DNA from 4 places in the Parvibaculum sp. MBR-TMA-1.3b-4.2 genome. Region 2 is predicted to be linked to each of the others. Evidence: predicted binding sites of a transcription regulator. Region 2 holds the regulator's gene; each other region holds the start of a gene.

Region 1 (6,013 bases), 1.3 Mb from region 2:
GCGTCGTCTTCCCATGGTCGACATGGGCGATGATCGCGATATTCCGGAGCGACATAAGGTCCTGCTGGTCTCTAAGGCATGATCCGGAAAAACCAATAGCGGAATCCGGCGAAGATCATGCGACTAAAAAAAACGGAGAGGTCTTGCCTGCTCCGGGGCGCGCGGGGTCGGGCCCGCCGGCGCGCCATTGGGTTGCCGCCTTATATATCGGGGGGGCGCTCTGCTACAAGCTCATAGGGGCCAAGTGAAGGAGAATCGACCGTGAAAGCGATGATTGCGCGCGAACTGGGCGGGCCGGAGGTGCTGAAAGCGGAGGAAATCGCCTCACCGGAGCCGGGACCGGGGCAAATTCTCGTCCGGGTCAGGGCCTGCGGGGTCAATTTCGCGGATAGTCTCGTGCTCAAGGGCAAATATCAGGTCCAGCCTGACCTGCCTTTTTCCCCGGGCGCGGAGGTCGCGGGCACCGTGCTCAAGCTGGGCGAGGGCGTGAGCGGGCTCAAGGTCGGCCAGCGGGTGGCCGGCATGTGCGGCAATGGCGGCTATGCGGAAGAGGCTTTGATGCCGGCAAGCGGTGTGGTGCCCCTGCCGGTGGAGATGCCCGATGAGGTGGCCGCCGCCTTTCCCATCGCCTATGGCACCAGCCATCTCGCGCTGAAGCATCGCGGTCGGTTGAAAAAAGGCGAGACGCTGGTCGTCCATGGCGCGGCGGGCGGTGTTGGGCTTACCGCCGTCGAGATCGGCAAGGCGCTGGGCGCGCGGGTGATCGCCACGGCTTCCACGCCGGAAAAGCTCGAGATCGCGCGGAAACATGGCGCGGATGAACTCGTCGATTCATCGACGGAGGATTTGCGCGAGCGCATCAAGGGGCTGACCGGCGGCAAGGGCGCCAATGTGATCTACGATCCGGTTGGCGGGGATGTGTTCGACGCCTCCCTCAGGGCCATCGCGTTCGAGGGGCGGCTCATCGTGATCGGTTTCGCAGGTGGGCGCGTGCCGCAGATCCCGGCCAATCATCTGATGGTCAAGAATGTCGATGCGATCGGGTTCAATTTCGGCGCCTATCTGGAAAAGGCCCCGGCGGTGACGCGCGAGGCCTTTTCGGAACTGGCGGGATGGTATGTCGAAGGCCGCATTAGGCCTTATGTCTCCGACCGTTTCACGCTGGAGGAGACGCCCGCCGCGATCGCCCATGTGATGGAACGCAGGGCGCGCGGCAAGGCGGTCGTCCTCGTGCCGTGAGGGCTATTGTTTGCGGGCTTCGGTGGAGATCGTGATGTCGACTTCGTCGCTGATCATGGGCACATAGGCCGTCATGCCGAAATCGGAGCGCTTGATCGTCGCGGTGGCGTTGAAGCCCGCGGCCGTCACGCTCTTGTCCATCGGATAGGGGCCCGCGGCGAGCAGGGTGACATCGAGCGTCACCGGCTTCGTGACGCCGAGCATGGTGAGGTTGCCCATTACTTTCGCGGTCTTGTCCCCGGTGCGCTCGACCTTCGTCGATTTGAAGGTGATGTCCGGATATTTCCCTACATCGAAAAAGTCGGGCCCGCGCAGGTGTTCGTCGCGCTTTTCATGATTGGTGTCGATGCTGGCGGTCTTGATGTCGATGTCGACGCTGCTCTTCTCGGGATTGTCCTGATCGAGGTCGAAAGTGCCGGCGACATTGTTGAAAGTGCCATAGGTGTCGGAAAAGCCGAGATGGTTCACTTTGAAGCCGACATGGGTATGGCTGGCGTCGATTGTATAGGGATCGGACAGCGCCGGGCTTGCGGTAGCGGCGGCGGCGAGGAGGAAAGCGGCGAAGGCCGGTATGAACCATTTCATGAGGGAGCCTTTTCGTTAGGGGGCGACCCGTAGAAGATAGGGATGCGAGACTAATTGCGAAAGTGTCGCAGGTGAAACAGTGTGTCCCAAAGAGCGCATTCCAGAGGGTGCGTCTCAGGCCGGGTTTCGCGTAAAGGGGAGACGGTGCAGGTCTTCAGGCGGTTCCCTCGGAAGTGGCGTCGCAGTCTTCCGCGATCGCCTCTTCCAGCGCCAGATTGGTGATGAACTGGCGGGCGCAGGCCTCCCAGGAGAAGCCGAGCGCATAGTCGCGACAACGTTCGCGCGGGGTGCCGAGCGCGGCGCGGCAGGCCACGGCAAGATCCTGGTCGAGACAGCCGACAGGGGCGGCGCCGATCACGTCGGCCGGGCCTTGCACCGGATAGGCGGCGACCGGCGTGCCAGAGGCCAGCGCCTCGATCAGCACCAGGCCGAATGTGTCCGTGCGGCTGGGGAAGACGAAACAATCCGCCGCCGCATAGGCCTCGGCGAGGTCGTCGCCGAAAAGCGCGCCGGTGAAGGTTGCTTCCGGATGGCGGCGTTTCAGCGTTTCGAGCAGCGGCCCGTCGCCCACGACCATTTTCGTGCCGGGCAGATCGAGGGCGAGGAAGGCCTCGATATTCTTTTCCACCGCGACGCGGCCGACATTGAGCCAGACTGGCCGCTCGATCCCCAGATAGTGCTCGCCATGGAGATCGGGTCTCACCTGATAGCGGTCGAGATCGACGCCGCGCGACCAGATGACAGGCGTGCCGAAGCCGCGCTCTTCCAGTTCGCGCTGAAGCGAGGGGGTCGCAACCATGAGGGCGGTGGCCGGTCGGTGGAACCAGCGCAGGAAGCGATAGCCCCATGAAAGCGGCACGCCGGTGCGCGCGGTCAGATATTCGGCAAAGCGGGTGTGAAAAGAGGTCGAAAAGGGGATGCCCCGATTGACGCAGAAGCTGCGGGCCGCAAGGCCCAGCGGCCCTTCGGTCGCGATGTGGATCGCATTGGGGTTCGCCTCCTTGATGAGACGAGCCACCTTGCGCCAGGGAAACACTGCCAGCCGGATTTCGGGATAGGTCGGCATCGGGATGGTGATGAAGTCATTGGGCGTGATCATCACCACGTCGTGGCCCATATCGGTCAGGCTTTCGCGCAATTGCTGAAGCGTGCGCACGACGCCGTTCACCTGCGGAGGGGCGGCGTCGCTGACGATGACGACTTTCAGTTTCTCGGAGAAGCGCCCGACGTCTCGGGGCAGGGGGCGCCCGCGAAGCCGGTTCAGAAGTTTGCGCGCGCGGCGCATTCTCCTGGGGCGCTGCGTGAGCGTGTTGACTGAAGCCATCAAGCCGCCGTCAGGACCGGACGCGTGCCGTTTTCGCCGTCGGCTTCGTCGCGTTCCCAGGAAAAATGTGTCCAAGTGATGAGCCGGAGCTGGCCTTCATCGTCCTCTGCGAGCGCGGTGCAGCTTTCCACCCAGTCGCCGTCATTGCAGTAGAGAACGCCGTCCATCTCGCGGATTTCGGCGTGGTGGATATGGCCGCAGATCACGCCGTCGACACCGCGTTCGCGCGCGGAGCGGGCCACCGCTTCCTCGTAGTTCGAGATGTATTCGACGGCGTTCTTGACCTTGTTCTTCAGATAGGAAGAGAGCGACCAGTAGGGCATGCCGAAGACGCGGCGGACTTCATGCAGCCAATTGTTGAGTTGCAGCGCGATGTTGTAGGCATAGTCCCCGAGATGGGCGAGCCATTTGGCATAGCGCACGACGCTGTCGAACTGGTCGCCATGAAGGACGAGGAACTGGCGGCCGTCGGCGGTCTCGTGAATGGCTTCGCCGGTTACATCGACGCCGCCGAGATTGACGCCTGCATAGTCGCGCAAGGCCTCATCATGATTGCCGGGAACATAGACGACATTGGCGCCCTTGCGGGCCATGCGCAGGATTTCCTGAACGACGGCGTTGTGGCCCGCCGACCAGTACCAGGAGCGTTTCAGGCGCCATCCGTCGATGATGTCGCCGACGAGGTAAACGGTCTCGGCTTCGTTGTGGCGCAGGAAGTCGAGCAGGAGGTCCGCCTTGCAGCCCGGTGTGCCGAGATGGGTGTCGGAAATGAAGAGCGTGCGGTGGCGCGTGGGGTTCTTCGGGCGCGGACCGGTCAGCCTTTCGTCGAGATTGTTGCGGCGGGAACGGGAACGTCCGGACCGTGGCGCCGCGGCGGGCGCGCTTTCTTCCGTGCCAGTGCGGGCATTGGCGACAGGGAGCGGTTCGTTCGACGTGCGGGTGGCCAAAGTGCCGAGGCTGTTGAAAGCCGTGTCCAGCAGGGTCATGTAACCATCTGTCTCACAGTTGCGCGACTTCGGCGGACTGTCGGCCTCGTTTCGGTTTCTGGCCTTGGTTCGCCTACGGATCAATCCGCTCGCTTATCGGGTCGTTACGCGATATAAGCGATTCGCCGGATCCGGTTGGCCGGATAATCCGTGTACGCGGATACGGTTAGATGACGAGTATGTGACGTTTTTACGACTTCGGTTTCGTTTGGGGAGGTCCGGTTTGGCGCTACGCCGTTCGGCTCATATTATCTTCAACCCGATGGCGGGCGCCCGCAAAAGGGACCTTCTGGAACGTGTCATCAAACGCCTTAACCAGGCGGGCGTCGAGATCACGCTGGACGAAACCAAAGGGCCGGGCCATGCGACGGAACTGGCGGCGGCCGCGTCGCGCCACGGTATCGCAGATGTGATCGTGGCCGCGGGTGGCGACGGCACGATCAATGAAGTCGCGCGGGGCCTGCTCGGACAAAGTACGCCGCTCGGTATCATTCCGCTGGGCACGGCAAACGTCCTTGCCATCGAACTGGGCCTCAGGATGCGCGAGGGGGACATCGCGGACATGCTTCTTTCCGGTCCCGCGCAGCTTATCGGCACCGGGCTCGTGGATGACCGCATTTTCCTTCTCATGGTCGGGATCGGCTTCGACGGCGAAGTCGTGCATGACATCGATGCGCGGATGAAGCGTGTCTTCGGCAAGGCTGCTTTCGTCTGGTCGGGGCTGAAGCTCTGGTTTGCCGGGCCGGCCCGCGAAATCGTGTTGCGCGTGGACGGGCAGGAAAAGCGCTGCGCCTGGGCGGTAGTCAGCAATGCGCGTCATTTCGCCGGGCCCTTCGTGCTGGCGCCCGATGCGCATATCGAAGATCCCGGGCTCACGCTGACGCTCTTCAAATCCGGCAGCCGAATGGCCTTTGCCCGCTATTTCGCTGCGCTGGGGCTTGGCCGGGTGCACCGGCTCAAGGATGTCGAGATCATGCATCCGCGGCGGATCGAGGCCCTCTCGCCGGAAGGGCTGGCGGTGGAGGTGGACGGCGATGCGCGGGGCGCGCTTCCCCAGACCATTTCGATGGGCGTTCATTTCCTCCGGATGGTCGTGCCGTCGCGCTGAGGATCAGTCGGCGGCGGTCCCTGTGGAGATGCCCGCGCCCTGCAAGCCGGCATGCTCGAATTTCGGGCGGTCGATCCCGTTCAGCGCATGGATCGAGTGGGGCGCCGACCAGCGCTCGTAATATTCCGCCAGCGATACGGACACACCACTCGGGCCCATGATGCGGGCCTGCTCGCGGGTGAGCTTGCGCGGTTCGTCGCAGCCGCAGCTATGCGCGATCATGCAGACCTCATGCGATACGCGCTCGGCATAGCGGCGGACGCGTTCCGATTTGTCGGTCACGTCGAGGCCCCGTTGCAGCTTCTTCTTGTGGGTCGCGATGCCGGTGGGGCAGGTGTTCTTGTTGCACTGAAGGGACTGGATGCATCCCAGTGCGAACATGAAGCCGCGCGCAGAGGTGACGAAATCAGCGCCGACGCAAAGCGCCCAGGCGACTTCCGCGGGGTTGATGAGCTTGCCGCTGGCAATGACGCGGATGCGTTTCTTCAGGCCGTGGCGGGCGAGGATGTCGCAAAGCATGGGCAGGCTTTCCCAGATGGGCAGGCCCACATAGTCGATCAGCGGCATGGGCGCCGCGCCCGTGCCGCCATCGGCGCTGTCCACGGTGATGAAGTCGGGTGCGCGCTCCACGCCGCGCCGCTGGATTTCCTCGCAGAACTCGTCCAGCCAACCATAGGCGCCGATCACCATCTTGAAGCCGGTCGGCTTGCCGGTCACCTCGCGCACATGTTCCACCATGTCCAGCAGGTCGCCGATGGTGGAGATTTCCGG
Region 2 (6,013 bases):
AGCGTCCACACGCCGAGCCAGTTCACCGAGCCGAAACGACGCGCACCGACCATGGGCTGCATTGACTTGCGATCTGTCGAAACACTCATGGGCAAGGCTCCCTTGACGTTTTGTCGGTGCCGCCGGCGACAGGCGCCCGGCACACGCTTGATTTACGGGCAAGCAATAGGGGACCGCCGCCCCCGTGACAATCGCGCCCCGAAAAATTGTCACAGGCCCTCGCCAAAGGACCGTCGCGGATGGGCAGCAACGGCATAAACCCGCCCTTTAAGGGGATATCCGTCCCGGACCGGGCCATTCTGGCGGCGCAAGGGGCATATATAGGGAGAGAAACGCGGCGCCCCCACCCTTTTCTGTGGATAAGCCGAATCGAAGGCGCATGTCTCCTTGCTAACAACTACCCCCATCTAGTATATTTTTCATGAACACATACGAAATCTGGTGTGCCTGACGGGCGTAATTTGCGGGCATTGGCCGGGCCGAGGCCGGGTCCTGCCGGATCGCAGGGTCTTCCGGGCCAATAAGGGGGAAGGAACCGAGATGTGGACTGAGGAACGCGTAGAACTCCTGAAAAAGCTGTGGTCGGAAGGCCTCAGCGCCAGTCAGGTTGCCAAGCAGCTTGGCGGCGTGACGCGAAATGCGGTGATCGGCAAGGTGCACCGGCTCGGTCTTTCCGGCCGCGCCACACCGAGCCGTCCGGCGCGCACGAGCCGCCCCGCGGCGCCGCGCACGCTGGTCCGGGCCCGGCCCGAGCCGGCCACCCCGCGTGAGCAGAAAGAAGAGCTTCAGAGCCGGAGCGAAGACAATCTGCCGAAGGAAAGCCGGGCGTCGAGCGCAAGCGAGCTGCCTGACCTGCCGCTTTCGGAGCGCGCCACGGTGCTGACGCTGACCGAACGGACCTGCAAATGGCCCATCGGCGAGCCGGGCAAGGCCGGCTTCCATTTCTGCGGACGGGGCGCCGAAGACGGCATGCCCTATTGCCCCGAACATGCGCGGAAGGCCTATCAGCCGGCACAGAGCCGCCGCAATCGCGAACGTGCGCGGACGGAACGGCTTACGGGCTGACCCCTTCGGAGGGGAGCCTTCCCGTCTAGGCCCCAGGGGACGGGGCGCGAACAAAAGCCGGTGTCGAGAGACACCGGCTTTTTTCTTTTCGGCATAAAGCACCCGGGCTCGAAAGCGTTCAGGCCCGGAACTGCTCGTCCAGCGCATAGCCCGCGGAGCGGACGGTGCGGATCGGATCGCGCTCGCCCCTGTCGTTGAGCGCCTTGCGCAAACGGCCCACGTGCACGTCGACGGTGCGGGCTTCGACATAGACATCGGAGCCCCAGACCGCATCGAGCAATTGTTCGCGGCTGAAGACGCGCCCGGGATGCTGGATCAGATGATCGAGCAGGCGGTATTCGGTGGGGCCCAGATGAACCTCCCGCTCGCCGCGCCGCACACGATGGGCCGCCCGGTCGATCACGATGTCGCCAAAGGTCACGAGGTCCTCGGTCAGCGCGGGCCGGATACGCCGCATGACCGCCCTGATCCGCGCCAGAAGCTCGGTCATGGAAAAAGGCTTGGTCACATAATCGTCGGCGCCCGTGTCGAGGCCGCGGATACGGTCCGATTCCTCGCCACGCGCCGTGATCATGATGATCGGCAGGTTGCGGGTTTCGGGCCGTCCGCGAAGCCTGCGGCAAAGCTCGATACCGGACAGTCCCGGCAGCATCCAGTCGAGAAGGACGAGATCGGGGGTCGTTTCCCGAACCATCATCGCCGCTTCCTCGCCATCCGACGCGGAGAGAATCCGGTAGCCTTCCTTGTCCAGATTGTACTGGAGGAGGGTCGATAGAGCCTCCTCGTCTTCCACAATCAATACGGTTGGTTTCATTCTTCGTTCAAAGGACGCGTGAGACCGTAGCTCATCCGCCGTGGTCAACATCTGCATTTCCCTTGTGGCCTCCTTCAATCATCCGATTCTATCGAGGTCATGCTCGTCGTATCGCCCTTCGGGCGGTCATCCACGACACGTTCGCCGGTGATGAGGTAGCGGACCGTCTCGGCAACATTGGTCGTGTGGTCGCCGATCCGTTCCAGGTTCTTGGCAATGAAGAGCAGATGGGTGGAAACGCCGATGGTGCGGGGGTCCTCCATCATGTAGGTCAGCAGTTCACGGAAGATCGAGTTGTACATCTCGTCGATCTCTTCGTCCTGCATCCAGACATCCATGGCAGCCTGCGCATCGCGGCTGGAATAGGAATCCAGCACCGTCTTGAGCTGCCCCTGAGCCAGCCGGCCCATGCGCCCGATGCTCTGGATGAGACGGTTCTCGATATTGAAATCGGAACCGATCACGATGGCGCGTTTGGCGATGTTCTTCGCCAGATCGCCGATGCGTTCCAGATCGTTCGAAATCTTGATCGAGGCAATGGCCTCGCGAAGATCGGCCGCCATGGGCTGGCGGAGCGCGATCACACGCACAGCCTGAGTTTCGATCTGCGTTTCGAGATCGTCGATCCGCACGTCTTCGCGCACGGTGCGCTCGGCCAGCTGATTATCGCGCCGCTGAACGGCCTCAAGAGCTGCCGATAGCTGAGCTTCGGTCAGCCCGCCCATCTGAGCGATCCCGGTGCTGAGCTTCTCGAGCTCCTCCTGGAAGGACTTCACTGTATGTTCTGTCGTCACGCCTGATCCTCCTTTTGGCCCCTCACCGAGTGACCGGCGTCGAAATTAACCGAAACGGCCGGTGATATAGTTCTGCGTGCGCTCGTCGTCCGGATTTGTGAAGATCTTGTCGGTATCCCCCTCTTCCACCAGCACACCGAGGTGGAAGAACGCGGTTCGCTGCGACACGCGTGCCGCCTGCTGCATGGAGTGCGTCACGATCACGATCGTGTAGTCCGACCGGAGTTCGTCCATCAGCTCTTCGATTTTCGCCGTCGCAATCGGATCGAGCGCCGAGCAGGGCTCGTCCATCAGGATGACTTCCGGCTTCACGGCAATGGCGCGTGCAATGCACAGACGCTGCTGCTGACCGCCGGAAAGCCCCGTGCCCGGCTGGTCCAGGCGATCCTTCACTTCTTCCCAGAGGCCGGCCTTCTGAAGGCTGGTCGCCACCAGCTCTTCCATGTCGGCCTTGTTGTTGGAGGAGAAGCCATGGATACGCGGTCCATAGGCGATGTTATCGAAGATCGACTTCGGGAAGGGGTTCGGCTTCTGGAACACCATGCCGACACGCGCCCTGAGTTCGACCACGTCGAGATCGGGGGCGTAGATGTCTTCCCCGTCGAGTTCGATATCGCCGGTGATGCGCGCAATCGGAATGACGTCATTCATCCGGTTCAGGCACCGCAGGAAGGTGGACTTGCCGCAGCCGGACGGGCCGATAAGCGCCATGATCTCGTTGGTCGGGATCTCCAGGTTCACCCCGAAAAGAGCCTGCTTCTCGCCGTAGTAGACGCAAACGTCACGCGCGCTCATCTTGCTGGTGTCGGCCTGATTTGCACCCTTGGGGGCCGACGAAACGGGTGCGGAAATTTCTACCATTTTCGTTCGAACTTTCTGCGCATGATGACAGCGGTGGAATTCATGAGGATGAGGAAGCCCAGCAGGATGATCGTCGCGCCTGCCGTGCGCTCAACGAAACCGCGCTCGGCGGCGGTCGCCCACATATAGATCTGCACCGGCAGCGCCGTGGCGGGATCCATAGGCGTAGCGGGATAATCGACGACGAAAGCCACAAGGCCGATCATCAGAAGCGGTGCCGTTTCGCCCAGCGCCTGCACCAGCCCGATGATCGTGCCGGTGAGAATACCGGGCAATGCGAGCGGCAAGACGTGATGGGTTACGGTCTGCATCTTGGACGCACCGATCCCCAGCGCCGCCTCACGGATGGAGGGCGGGACGGCGCGGATCGCCGCGCGCGTGGCGATGATCACGGTCGGGAGCGTCATCAGCGTCAGCACCAGACCGCCCACCAAGGAGGACGAGCGCGGCAAGCCGGCGAAATTGATGAAGACGGCAAGTCCCAGAAGACCGAACACGATGGAGGGGACGGCGGCGAGGTTGTTGATGTTCACCTCGATCAGATCCGTCCAGCGGTTCTGCGGCGCGAACTCTTCCAGATAGAGCGCGGCCGCGACCCCGAGCGGCACCGCCAGCAGGACCACGATCAGCATCATGAAGAAGGAGCCGATGGCCGCCACCCCGATACCCGCCGTTTCCGGCTGGGAGGAGGCGCCATAGGTGAACAGACCGGTGTTGAAGGTCAGGGAAAGTATGTCTTTCTGCTTCAGCTCATCGAGCCAGGCCACCTGCTGGTTGTCGAGCTGACGCCGGCTCTCCGGCACGTCGCGGTCGATGGCGCCCTTCATCAGCGCATCCGCATTGCCGCTGGCCAGAAGCCAGACCTTCCGCGTGGTGCCGATGACGGAGGGATCGTCCATCACGATGTTGCGGAGCTGGATCGCCGCCCCGCGCGACAACAGCGCTTCCGCCTTGCGGCGCATCGGCCGGTTGGCGGGATCGACGCCAAGCTCGGCGAGCAGCGCCTCGCGGGCGAGCTTGCGGTAGTTGGCGGTCAGCAGCGTCATGCGATCGCGCTTACCGGATTTGTCGATCACGGATTCGTCGAAATGCACGGTCAGGCCGAGCTTGGTCTGGAAAAACGCAGACCAGCCATTGTTGACGATCGAACCGAACAGCAGAAAGACGAAAAATACCGCCGTCCCGATTGCCGCCATGCCGTAGAGGCGGAACCGGCGCTCCGCCGCGTAACGCCGCTTTACCAGTTTGCTCTTCTCAGCCTTAGCCACACGACCCCCTGCCGTAACGTCCATACGATGCACCTGATCGGTCATTCATATTGCTCCCGATATTTGCGCACGATGTAAAGCGCGAAGACATTGAGGCCGAGGGTGACGACGAACAGGGTCAAGCCCAGCGCGAAGGCCACCAGCGTTTGCGGACTGTTGAACTCAAGGTCGCCGGTCAACTGACTGACGATCTTGACCGTAACGGTCGTCACCGACTCGCCGGGATTGAGCGTGATATTGGCCGCAATGCCCGCCGCGAGCACCACGATCATGGTTTCGCCGATGGCGCGCGAGGCTGCGAGAAGCACCGCGCCCACGACGCCGGGCAGAGCGGCCGGCATGATGACCTGCTTGATGGTTTCCGACTGGGTGGCACCCAGACCGTAGGAGCCTTCGCGCAGCGACTGCGGAACGGCGGAGATGATGTCGTCGGACAGCGAGGATACGAAGGGGATAATCATGATCCCCATCACGAAACCGGCCGTCAGCACCGAGGAGGCCTGGATGTCGAAGCCGACAAGACCGCCGGCGTCGCGCAGGAAAGGACCGAAAGTCACCAGCGCGAAGAAGCCGTAAACGATGGTGGGAATACCGGCCAGGATTTCCAGCAGCGGCTTTGCGATCGAGCGCACATGATTGCCGGCATATTCCGACATGTAGATCGCGGACATGAGGCCGATCGGCACGGCGACGAGAAGCGCCACGAGCGAGATATAGGCGGTACCCCAGAGAAGCGGCAGGATACCGAACTGGCCGGCATCGCCGCCGACGCGGCCTGGCGCCGAAAAGCGCGGGTCCCACACGGTCCCGAAAAAGAAGTCCGCGGGCGGGACCATCCGGAAAAACGCGATGGATTCGAAGAGCACCGACAGGACGATGCCTGCCGTGGTGAGGATCGCAACGGTGGAGGCCGCGATGAGACCGAGGGTCATGACGCGCTCGACGGCGTTGCGCGCGCGCGCGCGGGGCGCAATGCTGCGCCGCCCGTACCAGAACCCGCCGATCATCGTCAGCCCGGCAAACAGCGTCAGGAACAGATGGCTGTTGGCGCCCAAGCGCTCATCCAGTATCGCCGCCTGCAGCATGTAGGGCTTGGCGTCGGACCCGACCAGAACGCCTTTCGAGCGCATTGCGTCCTGCACCGTCATCGCGCCGGAATTGATCTGCTTGAAATCTTCTTCGTTGAGCTGCGTCACGCCACGGGAGATCTG
Region 3 (6,013 bases), 970 kb from region 2:
CGGCTGTTTTCCTTCTCGTTCATCATGCCGGTGAGATCGCCCAGCAGGTCCGGCTCTCCCCGCCCCTCATGCCGGTGATAGCCGACACGGGCCAGAAAGATACGGCCCGGATGATCGATACCGGAGAACGGCGCCAGCATGATCTCGGTCATCGCATGATGCGCCCGGTAGTCGGGATGCACATACCAGCCGATATCGGCAAGGATGCACCCGGCAAGCCGCAGCCGCGCTTCTTCCTCGTTTTCGCCCAGCAGATCCTTGGCGAAGAGCGGCGCGGTCCAGTCGAAGAACTCGTCGCCATGCTCGGGAAAGCGCGCCAGCCGGCCCGCCAGATCATGCGCGCCTGCGATCAGCGGGTGCTTCGCCTTTTCCTCCGCCTCAAGCCGGTCGAAAAGGACGCCTTCGCGCAGACCATAGGCGGAGACGATGACTTCCTTCGCCTTGGTGGCTGCGAGGATCTTGTCCAGCACCAGCGCGCCATAGGGCAGCGCATCGATGCGGCGCTCCGAAACATCCGGAATCTGCCCGAGCGTCTTGGGGCCGAGCTTCTCGATCACGCGGGAAATCTCGGCCGCCTCCGAGGCGGGCATGGAATAGTGATGCAGCACATGGATGGGGTATTTGCGCTGCGCCATGTGGATGCGGGCAAGGTTTCGCCAGACACCGCCGACCGCATAGAAGCGTTGTCCTTCCAGGCGCTTCAGCCAGTCGAGGCCCTTGAGTTCCTTCTCGACGATGGTCTCGGCGAGCGTGAGATTGCCCTTGGAAAGGTCCATGAGGCGAAGCGGGCCGAGCGGCAGCGTGGCGCCCTCGCCCATCTTGCCGCCGCCCACCGTCACCAGTTCGAGGCTGCCGCCACCCAGATCGCCGACAATGCCTTCGGCATCGGGTGTGCCGGACAGCACGCCCTGCGCGGCAAAGCGGGCCTCGTCCTTGCCGGAGAGGATCATGAAGGGGAAGCCGCAAATGCCTTCGGCCTTCTTGACGAATTCGGCACCGTCCTCCGCATCGCGCACGGCGGCGGTTGCTGCAACGACCAGTTCGTCGATGCCGATCTGCTCGCGCAGCGCGACGAAGCGGCGCATCGCAGCCAGCGCCCGTTCCATGCCTTTGGGGTCGAGACGTCCGGTACTCGCAAGGCTACGGCCAAGGCCGCACATCACCTTTTCATTGAAGACCGGTACCGGGTTGCGTTGCGCACCGGCATAGACCACGAGTCGTACAGAGTTTGAGCCGAGATCGATAATGCCGAACCGGCCGCTCTTCTTGCTGCGGCTCACTTCAATCCTCTTGGACGTTTGCAGGACGTTTTAATCCTGCGCGGCCTTGATGTCGAATTTTGGCGGCAGATTTTTCTGCAGCGCTTTGCCGCGGCCAGAGAGGCTAGCATTGTTCATGAAATAGGTGTGTGCGTTAAACGGCTCCTCGCCCTCCGGCACCGTGATGCGGACGAATCGGCCGTCGGGACGCAGTTCCCAGCTCTGCTGGTTGTCCTTGAGGTTGGCCAGCATGATCTGGTCCAGCACCTGATCGTGAACCGTGGGGTTCAGGATCGGCACCAGCGTCTCCACCCGGCGGTCGAGATTGCGGGGCATCCAGTCGGCCGAGGAGATATAAACCTTCGCCTTGTCGGAAGGCAGCTCCGCGCCATTGCCGAAGCACACGATACGGGAATGCTCCAGGAAGCGCCCAACGATGCTCTTTACACGGATGTTTTCCGAAAGCCCCGGCACGCCCGGACGCAGGCAGCAAATGCCGCGAATGACGAGCTCGATGTGAACGCCAGCCTGGCTGGCCTTGTAGAGCGCATCGACGAGCGCCGTATCCACCAGGGAGTTCATCTTCGCCCAGATCGCGGCGGGACGCCCTGCTCTTGCATTGTCGATCTCGGTCTGGATATCGGAAAGCAGGCGCTTGCGCAGGTTTAGCGGCGAAACGGAGAGCAGCTCCATATCCTTCGGTTCGGCATAGCCCGTAATGAAGTTGAAGAGCTGGGCTGCGTCATGCGCCAGGCGCGGATCGCAGGTGAACATGGAGCAGTCGGTGTAAATCTTCGCCGTGATCGGGTGATAATTGCCGGTGCCGAAATGCACATAGGAGCGCAGCACACCGCTCTCGCGGCGGACCACCAGCGACACTTTCGCGTGGGTCTTGAGTTCGATGAAGCCGAACACCACCTGCACGCCGGCGCGTTCCAGATCGCGCGCCCAGCCGATATTGGCGGCTTCGTCGAAACGCGCTTTCAGCTCCACCAGCGCCGTCACGGATTTACCGGCCTCCGCCGCCTCGATCAGCGCCTCCACGATGGGACTGTCCTTGGAGGTGCGGTAAAGCGTCTGCTTGATCGCGACGACATCCGGGTCAGCCGCGGCCTGACGCAGGAACTGCACCACCACGTCGAAAGATTCGTAAGGATGGTGGACCAGAATGTCCTTGGCGCGGATCGCGGCGAGGCAGTCGCCGCCATGATCGCGGATGCGCTCGGGGAAGCGCGCATTATAGGGCGGGAATTTCAGGTCCGGACGATCGTCCACGATAAGCTGGCTCACCTGGGCGAGACCCAGAATGCCGTCGACCTGAACCAGTTCCTTTTCGCTGACGTCGAGTTCGTCCACGACGAAATTGCGTAAGCCCTCGGGCGTGGCCGCTTCGATCTTCAGCCGGATCACGCTGCCCCGGCGGCGGCGCTTCAGCGCGCTTTCGAAATAGCGCACCAGGTCTTCGGCTTCTTCCTCGATTTCGATATCGCTGTCACGCAGCAGGCGGAAGGCGCCGCGCCCGGCCACCTGATAGCCGGGGAACAGCCGGTCGAGAAACAGGCCGATCATGTTTTCAAGGCTGATGAAACGGATCGTGCCTTCCGTGCCCTTGCCGCCCATATTACTCGGCAGGCGCATAAAGCGTTCCACCTGATGGGGCACGGGCAGCAGCGCATCCATCATCTTGCCGTCGCTGATGCGCTTCAGTTGAAGCCCCAGCGCGAAACCGAGATTGGGGATGAAGGGGAAAGGATGCGCCGGGTCGATGGCCAGCGGCGTCAGCACCGGAAACACCTGTTCGAGAAAGCGCGTCTCGATCCAGGAGAATTCCTCTTCCGTGACTTCTCCCGGCTCCAGCAGGCAGATACCCGCCTGGCGCAATTCCTTCAGCAATTCACCCAAGCGGTTCTGCTGATCGTTCATCAACTCGTTCGCCATGGCGTTCACGCGATCGAGCTGCTGGGCCACCGTCAGGCCGTCCGGGCTCATGGTCTCCACGCCGGCGCGCACCTGGCCGCGCAGGCCCGCCACGCGGACCATGTAGAACTCGTCCAGGTTGGAGGCCGAGATGGACAGGAAGCGCAGGCGCTCCAGAAGCGGATGGTTGGGGTTTTCCGATTCTTCGAGGACGCGCCGGTTGAAGGCCAGCCAGGACAGCTCCCGGTTGATGAACCGCTCGGGCCGCGTCATGTCGATCGCCGTGACCGGAATGTCCGGCGCCGCCGGCGTTGTGGGCTTCGCCACGTCCGAAAGCGGCGCGTCCGAACGGGACGAGGCGTCCCGACCGTTCTCCGGCTGAGCCCTCTCTCTGGCGGAGGCATTTTGCTTGGCTTTACCGGTGCTCATTTCGGTCGCGTCTTTCTGTTCGGCCCGTCAGGCTATCAAATCAAGTCATGAAACGGATTGGAGATTACGAAAACTATATGACCAAGATATGACCTGGAAAAGCCGATTTCACTTGAACCATCAACGGCTTGGGGATCAATCCTGCGATGGGCCGCGCTCCAGTATCTCGGCGGCGAGTCGAGGCCCCAAAGGCCGTTTTCCCGCCAGAGACGCTTCGTCCAGCGCTTCCACCAGCGCACGGGCGGCCGCCACCGAGCGTTCCATGCGCGGCAGCAGAAAGGGGATCAGCGTCTCGGGCACATTGAGCTGGCGGTCGTCGAAGAGCTTTGCCAGCACGCCCGCCAGCAGCTCGTCATCGGGGCTTCCCAGTTCGGCATGCGGCGCGGCGCGAAGGCGCGAGGCGAGATCGGGCAAGGTGAACTTTTGCTGCGCCGGGGCGATGCGCGAGGTCATCAGCAAAAACCCGCCCTCTTCCCGCGTCAGGTTCACCAGATGAAAAAGCGCGCGCTCGCCCTTTTCCGACAGCGCGTCGATCCCCTCCAGCACCAGCGGACCGCCCGCTGCCAGGGCGGCTATGTCGGCATCGGGCAAGTCGGCGGGCGCGACGTGCCGCGCATCGCTTCTCATGCGCCAGACTTCGGCGAGATGCGTTTTGCCGCTTCCAGCGGGTCCCGACAGCACCAGCCACGGCGCCGACCAGTCCGGCCAGGCGTCGATCATCGCGACCGCCGTCTCGTTCGACGCTGCGACCAGAAAATCCTCCCGCCCCAGCGCCGGGCGGTGCGGCAATGCCAGTACAAGTTGCCGGGCCATTCAGCCTTCCGGTGTTTCCTTGGTGGGTGCCACGCCGGGCGGAACGGGCCGTCCCTCCGCATGCTGGGCCTTCGCCTCCACATCTCCCGCGCCCGATGAATAGGCGCGGTCGCCGAGATAGAGCGGGCTCGTCTGATAGCGCGCCACCGAATACCGCGCGATGACGCCGATCGCCGCGGCGACGGGCACGGCCAGCAACGCGCCGACGAAGCCGAACAGCGCGCCAAAGGCGAACAAGGCGAACATCACCCAGACGGGATGAAGCTGCACCCTGTCGCCCACCAGCTTGGGCTGGAGGAAATTGCCTTCCACGATCTGCCCCAGCTGATAGATCGCCATGATGATGATGACCTGGGTGTAGTCGGGCCAGAACTGCAGAAGCGCCAGAATGAGCGAGATGACGAAGCCTGTCAGCGATCCCAGATAGGGGATGAAACTGATGATGCCCGATACGATGCCGACAATGAGCCCGAAGCGCAGTCCGGCAGCCGACAGCGCAATGGCGTAATAGCTGCCGAGAATGATGCAGACCAGCACCTGTCCGCGCACATAGCCTTCCAGCACCGTGTCGATCTCGCGGGCCAGCGCGCGGATCGTCGGCGCATGATCGCGCGGCAGAAGTTGATCGATCCGCTCCACCATCCGGTCCCAGTCGAGCAGCAGATAGAAGGCGACGACGGGCGTTACCACCACCAGGGCGATGACGCCTGCGATCTGAAGCCCCTGCGACCCGACCGAGGCAACGATGTTCAGAAGCCAGCCGAAGCTGTCGCCCAGAGAACTCTTGATCGCGTCCTGAATGTCCGCGGCGCGCTCGCCGAAGATCGCTTCAAGCCGGGCCGATGTCAGATGCAGCAGGCCCTGCCGCGCTTCCTCGAAGAGCTTGGGCAGCGATTCAGCCAGCGAGACCGCCTGCTGCACGACCGGGGGCAGCACCAGAATGGCCAGCACAACCATGACGATGATGAAAAAGATCGTGATCACCGCGGTCGCCCAGAGGCGCGACAGCCCCCATTCCTCCAGCTTGTCGGCCATCGGATCGAGGAAATAGGCGATCGCCATGCCCGCCACGAAGGGCAGGAGGATGCTTTCGAGCAGCCAGAGCATGAGCACGAAGACGAACGCCACGATGGCCCAGACGATCAATTGCCGCTGAATGCTCATTGCCCTCTCCCCGGCCGGTCCATTTGCAGATCGGCGATGCCCGTCACGGCTGCACTTTCAGAACCCAGTGCCGACCGCTTTCGATTGCCCCCTGCGACGTCGCGCCCGGCACTGTACCGGCGCCAGGCGCGGGCATCGCGTCCATCGGCGTGCGGCGCGTCGTCTGCTGTTCCTCAGGCGTCAGAAAACCGCCCTCCTCGGGCACACGGGCTTCGGGTCCCCGGTCGCCCGCCTCGGCAACCGGCGTCATGCCGGCCCCGTCCATCCCTGCATCCGGTCCCGGTCCGGCGCTGGCCACCCCGTCCGAGGAAAGCGCGAGGCCCTGCTGTGCGAGGGAAAGCGCCAGCCGTTCCGGCTCCCCCTTGAAGGAGAGGCGCAGTTCGGCTGCCCCGCCCGTAATGCCCATCACATCCATGCCGGTGATCAGCGGG
Region 4 (6,013 bases), 780 kb from region 2:
CGACGGGGCTGGTGCAGCCGGGCAGTCTCGTCAGCTGGCATTACCGCATTCGCCTGCCGGAAAGCGCGCAGGGCGATGTTGCGCTCAAAAGCTGGATCGACGGCTTGCGGGAACGCTTCCCCGATGCGGGCTGGCGGGTGCAGGACCGCACCGACAGCTCGCCGGGTGTGCGCCGTTTCGTGGAGCGTGTGGCGCTGTTCCTGTCGCTTGTCGGGCTGACGGCGCTGCTGGTCGGCGGCGTGGGCGTTGCCAATGCGGTGAAGTCCTATCTCGACGGCAAGCGGAGCGTTATTGCGACCTTCAAATGTCTCGGGGCGCCGGGTTCGCTCATCTTCCGGATCTATCTTCTGCAGGTCATGGCGCTGGCCATGGTCGGCATCGTATTGGGGCTCGCGGTGGGCGCCGTGGCGCCTTTCATCGTCGATGCGGTTGCCGGGAACATGATCCCCGTGCCCGCCGATCTTCGTGTCTATCCGGGTCCCCTCGCACTGGCTGCCGCCTATGGCGTGCTGACGGCGCTGGCCTTTGCCATCTGGCCGCTGGCGCGCGCGCGTGACGTGCCTGCGACAGGGCTTTTCCGTGACATCATCGCCCCGATGCGGCGTTTCCCGCCGCGTCGCTACATTCTCGCGGTGGTGCTTGCGCTGGGTGTGCTCGCCGTGCTGGCGGTGGGGCTCGCGGAAGACCGTTTCTTTGCGATGTGGTTCGTCATCGGTGCCGGTTTCGTGTTTGCGATCTTGTGGCTTGCCGCGCGCGGCATCATGAAACTTGCCGAAAAAAGTCCGCGCGTAAGGCGGCCCGAGCTTCGTCTCGCCATCGCCAATCTGCACCGGCCCGGAGCGCCGACGCCCTCCATCGTGCTGTCGCTGGGGCTCGGGCTCACGCTGCTCGTCACCGTGTCGCTCATCAACGGCAATCTGTCAGGCGAGATCACGGGCAATCTGCCGTCCCGCGCGCCGTCCTTCTTCTTTGTCGATATCCAGCCGGACCAGACGGCGGCGCTGCGCGATCTCGTGACCGCGCATGAAGGCGTCACGGGGTTTCAGGAAGTGCCCATGCTGCGCGGGCGCATCGCGGCGGTGAACGGTGTACCGTCCGACGAGGTGAAAGTCGCCCCCGAGGCGCAATGGGCGCTCAGGGGCGATCGCGGCATCACCTATTCGGCCACCATGCCCGATAATTCGACACTGGTGCGGGGCAAGTGGTGGGCGCCCGATTACCAAGGGCCGCTTCAGGTTTCCTTTGCGGAAGATCTGGCGCAGGGCTTCGGCGTCGGTCCGGGCGACAAGATCACCGTCAATGTGCTGGGCCGCGAAATGACGGCGACCATCGCCAATACGCGGCAAATCGACTGGACCAGCATGGGCATCAATTTCGTGCTGGTGTTTTCGCCCGGCCTGCTCTCTTCCGCGCCGCATACCGATCTTGCGACCGTCACCATGGATAACAGCATTGTGGGTGAAGAAGGGGAGCGCAGGCTGGAAGCCGATGTGACCCGGGCCTTTCCCAATATCACCTCGATCCGGGTGAAGGAGGCGCTTCAGGCGGTGAACGGCCTTCTGGACGATTTCGGGCTCGCCGTGCGGGCAACCGGCATGGTGACGCTCGCCTCGGGCGTGCTGGTGCTGGCGGGCGCCATGGCGGCGGGCTATCGCGCGCGGGTGCGCGACGCGGTCCTGCTCAAGGTGCTGGGCGCGACGAGGGCGCGGGTGCTCGGCATCTTCCTGCGGGAATATGCGGTGCTGGGGCTCGTCACGGCGCTGATCGCAACCCTTGCCGGGTCGCTTGCCGCCTGGATCGTCGTCGTGCGGGTGATGGATCTGCCCTGGCACTTCCTGCCCGGTACGCTGGCGCTGACGGTTGTGCTGGCCGCGCTTGCCACCATGCTGATGGGTCTTTTCGGCACCTGGCGAACGCTTTCGGCGCCTGCCGCGCCGGTCCTCAGGGCGGATTAGGGCTCCGCTGGAGTAACAGCCTGTAAACCCTGAATGAAATCCGGTTCAGAAACGTCCGGAAATGTCCGGTTTTCCTTGAATTTCGATAAGTGTCAGCCAATATACTCACCAACCACTCAGGAGGGTGATTTTTATGTCGAACTATGATCAAGACCGGCTTCAGCAGACGCAGTACGGCGCCAGCGCACGCGCCGGAATTGATGAAGGCCTGCGCAGTTACATGCTGCGGGTCTACAACTACATGGCTGGCGGCCTCGCGCTGACCGGCTTCATTGCCTATTTCACGTTCCAGGCCGCGGTTCAGGAAACCGCGCAGGGGCTGATGCTGACTTCCTTCGGTCAGGTGATTTATCAGAGCCCGCTGGCCTGGGTCATCATGCTGTCTCCGCTGGCCTTCGTGCTGGTGCTGAGCTTCGGCATCAACAAGCTGAGCCTCGGGACGTCGCAGATCCTGTTCTGGGCCTTCGCAGGGGTGATGGGGCTTTCGCTCTCCAGCATTTTCCTGCGATTCACCGGCGAAAGCATCACGACGACCTTCTTCGTGACCGCGGCGGCCTTCGGCAGCCTGAGCCTCTACGGCTACACCACGAAGCGCGACCTCTCGCCCATCGGGTCGTTCCTGTTCATGGGGCTTATCGGCCTCGTCATCGCGATGGTGGTGAACATCTTCCTGCAAAGTTCCGCGCTGCAGTTCGCGATTTCGGCGATTGGCGTGCTGATCTTCGCAGGCCTCACCGCTTGGGATACGCAGCGGATCAAGGAAATGTACTTTGCCGGCGACAGTGCCGTCGTGGCGGGCAAGAAGGCGATCATGGGCGCGTTGTCGCTCTATCTCGACTTCATCAACCTGTTCATGTTCCTGCTGCAGTTCATGGGTAACCAGCGCAGCTGACGCGGACCGGCAGACGAAACGGAAAGCCCCGGTGGAGACACCGGGGCTTTTTTCGTTCGGGCGGAGAGGTTGCTTAGTAGTCCACGACCTTGAGCGAGCGCTTCTCGAAGACCTTCAAGACCTGCTTCAGGTCGTGGCCGCGTTTCAGGATCTGGCCATCGGCGCCGAGCACCGCCCAGGCGCCCTGACGGCGGGCGAGCTTGGGCCGTTTCTCGATGCGATAGAGCGGCATCTCGCTCGTGCGGCGGAAGATGGAGAAGACCGCGGTTTCGCGAAAGCCGCCCATGGCGTAGTCGCGCCATTCGCCCTCGGCCACTTTCCGCCCATAGACGGACAGTATGGCGTCCAGTTCCGCCCGGGTGAAGAAGACATCCGGCTCGCGGTGTTTCGCCGGTTTCGGTGCGTTGGATGAACTGACAAGGGTAAGCCGCGGTTGTGAGTCCTCGGACAGGGCGATGGGCTGGCGACCGTCGATAACGCTGCCGGTGTCTGTCATGGGGCGCGACCACTCCTCTGGACCGAATTCAGTATCAGGCAGTGTAGCTGGCGAAAGCCATGACAGGCCAGTCTTGGTCATGGTTTCGTCATGTAGGACCATGAAAAAATTGTCATGAAAAATGGCAGAAGCCGGCGGAAAATCCGCGAAATGAGAGCAACACAATATTGCCTTTTTTCAGCCCTTGAGCGGCCACACTGGGGGGGCATCTTGTCATCGTTGCCTACATGGCCCGGCTCCTGAAGTTCCGGTTTCATCAGCCCCCCAGCCCCACCGGGATTTAATGGGGGCCGGGCCTCCCTACCCCGGAAGGGCAACACGCCTGACGGCCTTTGGGCCGCAGGCAAAAATCAGAGAGATAACTGCCGTCCAGGACGCCCCCCGCCTGGACGGCTTTTCTTTGGGCGCCCCGCCGCCGTTGCACCGCGCGGCGCAACGTTAAGTGTAAGAGTGGAATGACCTTTTCTTCACTTGATGCGCCGGGATACCTGCCTTACACCCATCATTCGTTTGCGTTGGGAGGCGCGGGCAAAGACGGGCCGCGCAAAGGGTCCGCCTGATCAGGGAGCAGCAGAATTTCGGACATGCAGGGCAAAGCAGGGGCGGGGGATGTCATGGTCTCGATCGAGGCGCTGACCAAGCGTTTCGGTCCGTTCACCGCGGTGGACCATATCGGCTTCGAGGTGCGTCGCGGCGAGGTGCTCGGGTTTCTCGGTCCCAACGGGGCGGGCAAATCCACCACCATGAAAATGGTGACGGGCTTTCTCACGCCCAGTTCCGGGACCGCGAGCATTTGCGGGCATGACGTCGTCAACGACACGCTCAATGCACAGCGGGCGCTCGGCTACCTGCCGGAAGGCGCGCCCGCCTATGGCGACATGACGCCGCTCGGCTTCCTGCGCTTCATCGCGCGTATCCGACGCCTGTTCGGGCGGGATGCGGAGCGCGCCATCGAGGAGGCGGTGGCTGCGACCGAACTCGAAGCGGTACTCGAGCAGCCCATCGATACCCTGTCCAAGGGCTTTCGCCGCCGGGTGGGGCTTGCCCAGGCCATCCTGCATAATCCGCCGGTCCTCATCATGGACGAGCCGACCGACGGTCTCGATCCCAACCAGAAATTCGAGGTGCGCAAGCTCATTGCGCGGATGGCGCCGGAAAAGGCGATCATCATCTCCACTCATATCCTCGAAGAGGTGGATGCGATCTGCTCGCGCGCGCTCATCATCGATCGCGGAGAGATCGTCGCCGACGGGACGCCCGCGGAACTGACGGCGCGCTCACGCTATCACAATGCGGTGTCGCTGACCGTGCCGAGTGCCATTGCCGGCGAGGTGCGCGAGGCGCTTGACGGTGTGCAGGGCGCGGCGAAGCGCGAGGAAGCGCTGCGCGGCGACGATGCGACCTTCACGCTTTTCCCGCGCGACGAAGTAGGACAGCAGGGCATGGAAAGCGATACGACCCTGATCGACGCCGTGGCCACGCTGGCGCGCGCGCGCAACTGGCCGGTGCGGGCGCTGCATGGCGAGCCGGGCCGTCTCGACGAAGTGTTCCGCCATCTCACGCGCAATGACACCGAGCCCGTGGAAGCGGGCGGCCTCAAGGGCAGCCCTTCGGGCCGTCCGGACGGAAGGAGCGCGGCATGAACGAAATGCGCGCCATTTTCCGCCGCGAGCTCGCGGCCTATTTCGCCACGCCCCTGGCATTCGTCTTCATCGTCATCTTCCTGCTGACGATGGGGGCCTTCACCTTCTATCTGGGCGGTTTTTTCGAGAGCGACCAGGCGAACCTGTCGATCTTCTTTTCCTATCATCCCTGGCTTTATCTCTTCCTGATCCCGGCGATTTCGATGCGCCTGTGGGCGGAAGAGCGCCGCACGGGCTCGATCGAGCTGTTGCTGTCGCAGCCGGTGCCGCTCTATGCCGCCGTTCTCGGCAAGTTCCTGGCAGCCTGGGTGTTTTCAGGGCTCGCGCTGGCGCTGACCTTCCCGATGTGGCTGACGGTCAACTATCTCGGCTCGCCGGATAATGGCGTCATCCTTGCCGGCTACATTGGCAGTTTCTTCATGGCGGGCGGTTATCTCGCCATCGGGTCGTGCCTGTCGGCAACCACGCGCAATCAGGTGATCGCCTTTGTGGTGTCGGTGGCGGTCTGCTTCCTCTTTACGGTGTCGGGCCTTCCCATCGTCATCGATTTCTTCAGCGGCTGGGCGCCTCAGACGCTTATCTCCACCATCGCGTCCTTTTCGTTCCTGACGCATTTCAATTCCATCACCCAGGGCGTGATCGACCTGCGCGACATCATCTATTTCGGGTCGCTGATTGCGGTCTGGCTGATCGCCTGCGGTGTGGTAGTCGATATGAAGAAGGCGGGGTAAGCGGATGAACATGCCCATCAGCCGGTCCGCCTACCGGATTCTCACGCTCGTGCTGCTCGCGGTTCTCTTCGTGGCGGTGAACACGTTCTCCAACACGGTGTTCCGTTCGGCCAGGATCGACCTGACGGCGAACCATCTCTACACGCTGTCGGACGGCACGAAGGAAGTGCTCTCCAAAATCGACGAGCCCATCACGCTGCGGTTTTTCTATTCGGAGAAGCTTGCGACCGATTTTCCGCGCATCCGCACCTATGCCAATCAGGTGCGCGATCTGCTGGAGGAAATCCGCGACGAGT

What was found. The regulator PhoB, encoded in region 2, activates phosphate uptake and scavenging genes when phosphate is short. The targets are predictions, from matches to a motif close to TGTCATNNANCTGTCAT.
Region 1: ACSSVQ_RS14015 (UDP-2,3-diacylglucosamine diphosphatase) is a predicted target of PhoB. The motif match lies at 4,305-4,321, and genes of this name have one in related genera.
Region 3: ACSSVQ_RS03250 (RNA degradosome polyphosphate kinase) is a predicted target of PhoB. The motif match lies at 3,672-3,688, and genes of this name have one in related genera.
Region 4: ACSSVQ_RS11450 (DUF2794 domain-containing protein) is a predicted target of PhoB. The motif match lies at 3,419-3,435, and genes of this name have one in related genera.

The regions. Positions count from the first base shown of each region.
Region 1 covers NZ_JBRJHC010000001.1:2,936,162-2,942,174, forward strand. Annotated here, with positions in the region: gene typA (translational GTPase TypA) at 1-55, opposite strand, end outside; gene ACSSVQ_RS14000 (NADPH:quinone oxidoreductase family protein) at 271-1,239, shown strand; gene ACSSVQ_RS14005 (YceI family protein) at 1,243-1,824, opposite strand; gene ACSSVQ_RS14010 (glycosyltransferase family 4 protein) at 1,979-3,148, opposite strand; gene ACSSVQ_RS14015 (UDP-2,3-diacylglucosamine diphosphatase) at 3,148-4,134, opposite strand; gene ACSSVQ_RS14020 (diacylglycerol/lipid kinase family protein) at 4,358-5,242, shown strand; gene ACSSVQ_RS14025 (FMN-binding glutamate synthase family protein) at 5,246-6,013, opposite strand, start outside.
Region 2 covers NZ_JBRJHC010000001.1:1,601,653-1,607,665, forward strand. Annotated here, with positions in the region: gene ACSSVQ_RS07690 (ABC transporter permease) at 1-89, opposite strand, end outside; gene ACSSVQ_RS07695 (GcrA family cell cycle regulator) at 541-1,065, shown strand; gene phoB (phosphate regulon transcriptional regulator PhoB) at 1,184-1,879, opposite strand; gene phoU (phosphate signaling complex protein PhoU) at 1,954-2,673, opposite strand; gene pstB (phosphate ABC transporter ATP-binding protein PstB) at 2,719-3,534, opposite strand; gene pstA (phosphate ABC transporter permease PstA) at 3,528-4,847, opposite strand; gene pstC (phosphate ABC transporter permease subunit PstC) at 4,844-6,013, opposite strand, start outside.
Region 3 covers NZ_JBRJHC010000001.1:628,444-634,456, forward strand. Annotated here, with positions in the region: gene ppx (exopolyphosphatase) at 1-1,280, opposite strand, end outside; gene ACSSVQ_RS03250 (RNA degradosome polyphosphate kinase) at 1,311-3,449, opposite strand; gene ACSSVQ_RS03255 (chromosomal replication initiator DnaA) at 3,741-4,418, opposite strand; gene ACSSVQ_RS03260 (AI-2E family transporter) at 4,419-5,582, opposite strand; gene ACSSVQ_RS03265 (DUF2066 domain-containing protein) at 5,626-6,013, opposite strand, start outside.
Region 4 covers NZ_JBRJHC010000001.1:2,380,964-2,386,976, forward strand. Annotated here, with positions in the region: gene ACSSVQ_RS11440 (ABC transporter permease) at 1-1,955, shown strand, start outside; gene ACSSVQ_RS11445 (Bax inhibitor-1/YccA family protein) at 2,089-2,847, shown strand; gene ACSSVQ_RS11450 (DUF2794 domain-containing protein) at 2,921-3,343, opposite strand; gene ACSSVQ_RS11455 (ABC transporter ATP-binding protein) at 3,928-4,986, shown strand; gene ACSSVQ_RS11460 (ABC transporter permease) at 4,983-5,717, shown strand; gene ACSSVQ_RS11465 (Gldg family protein) at 5,722-6,013, shown strand, end outside.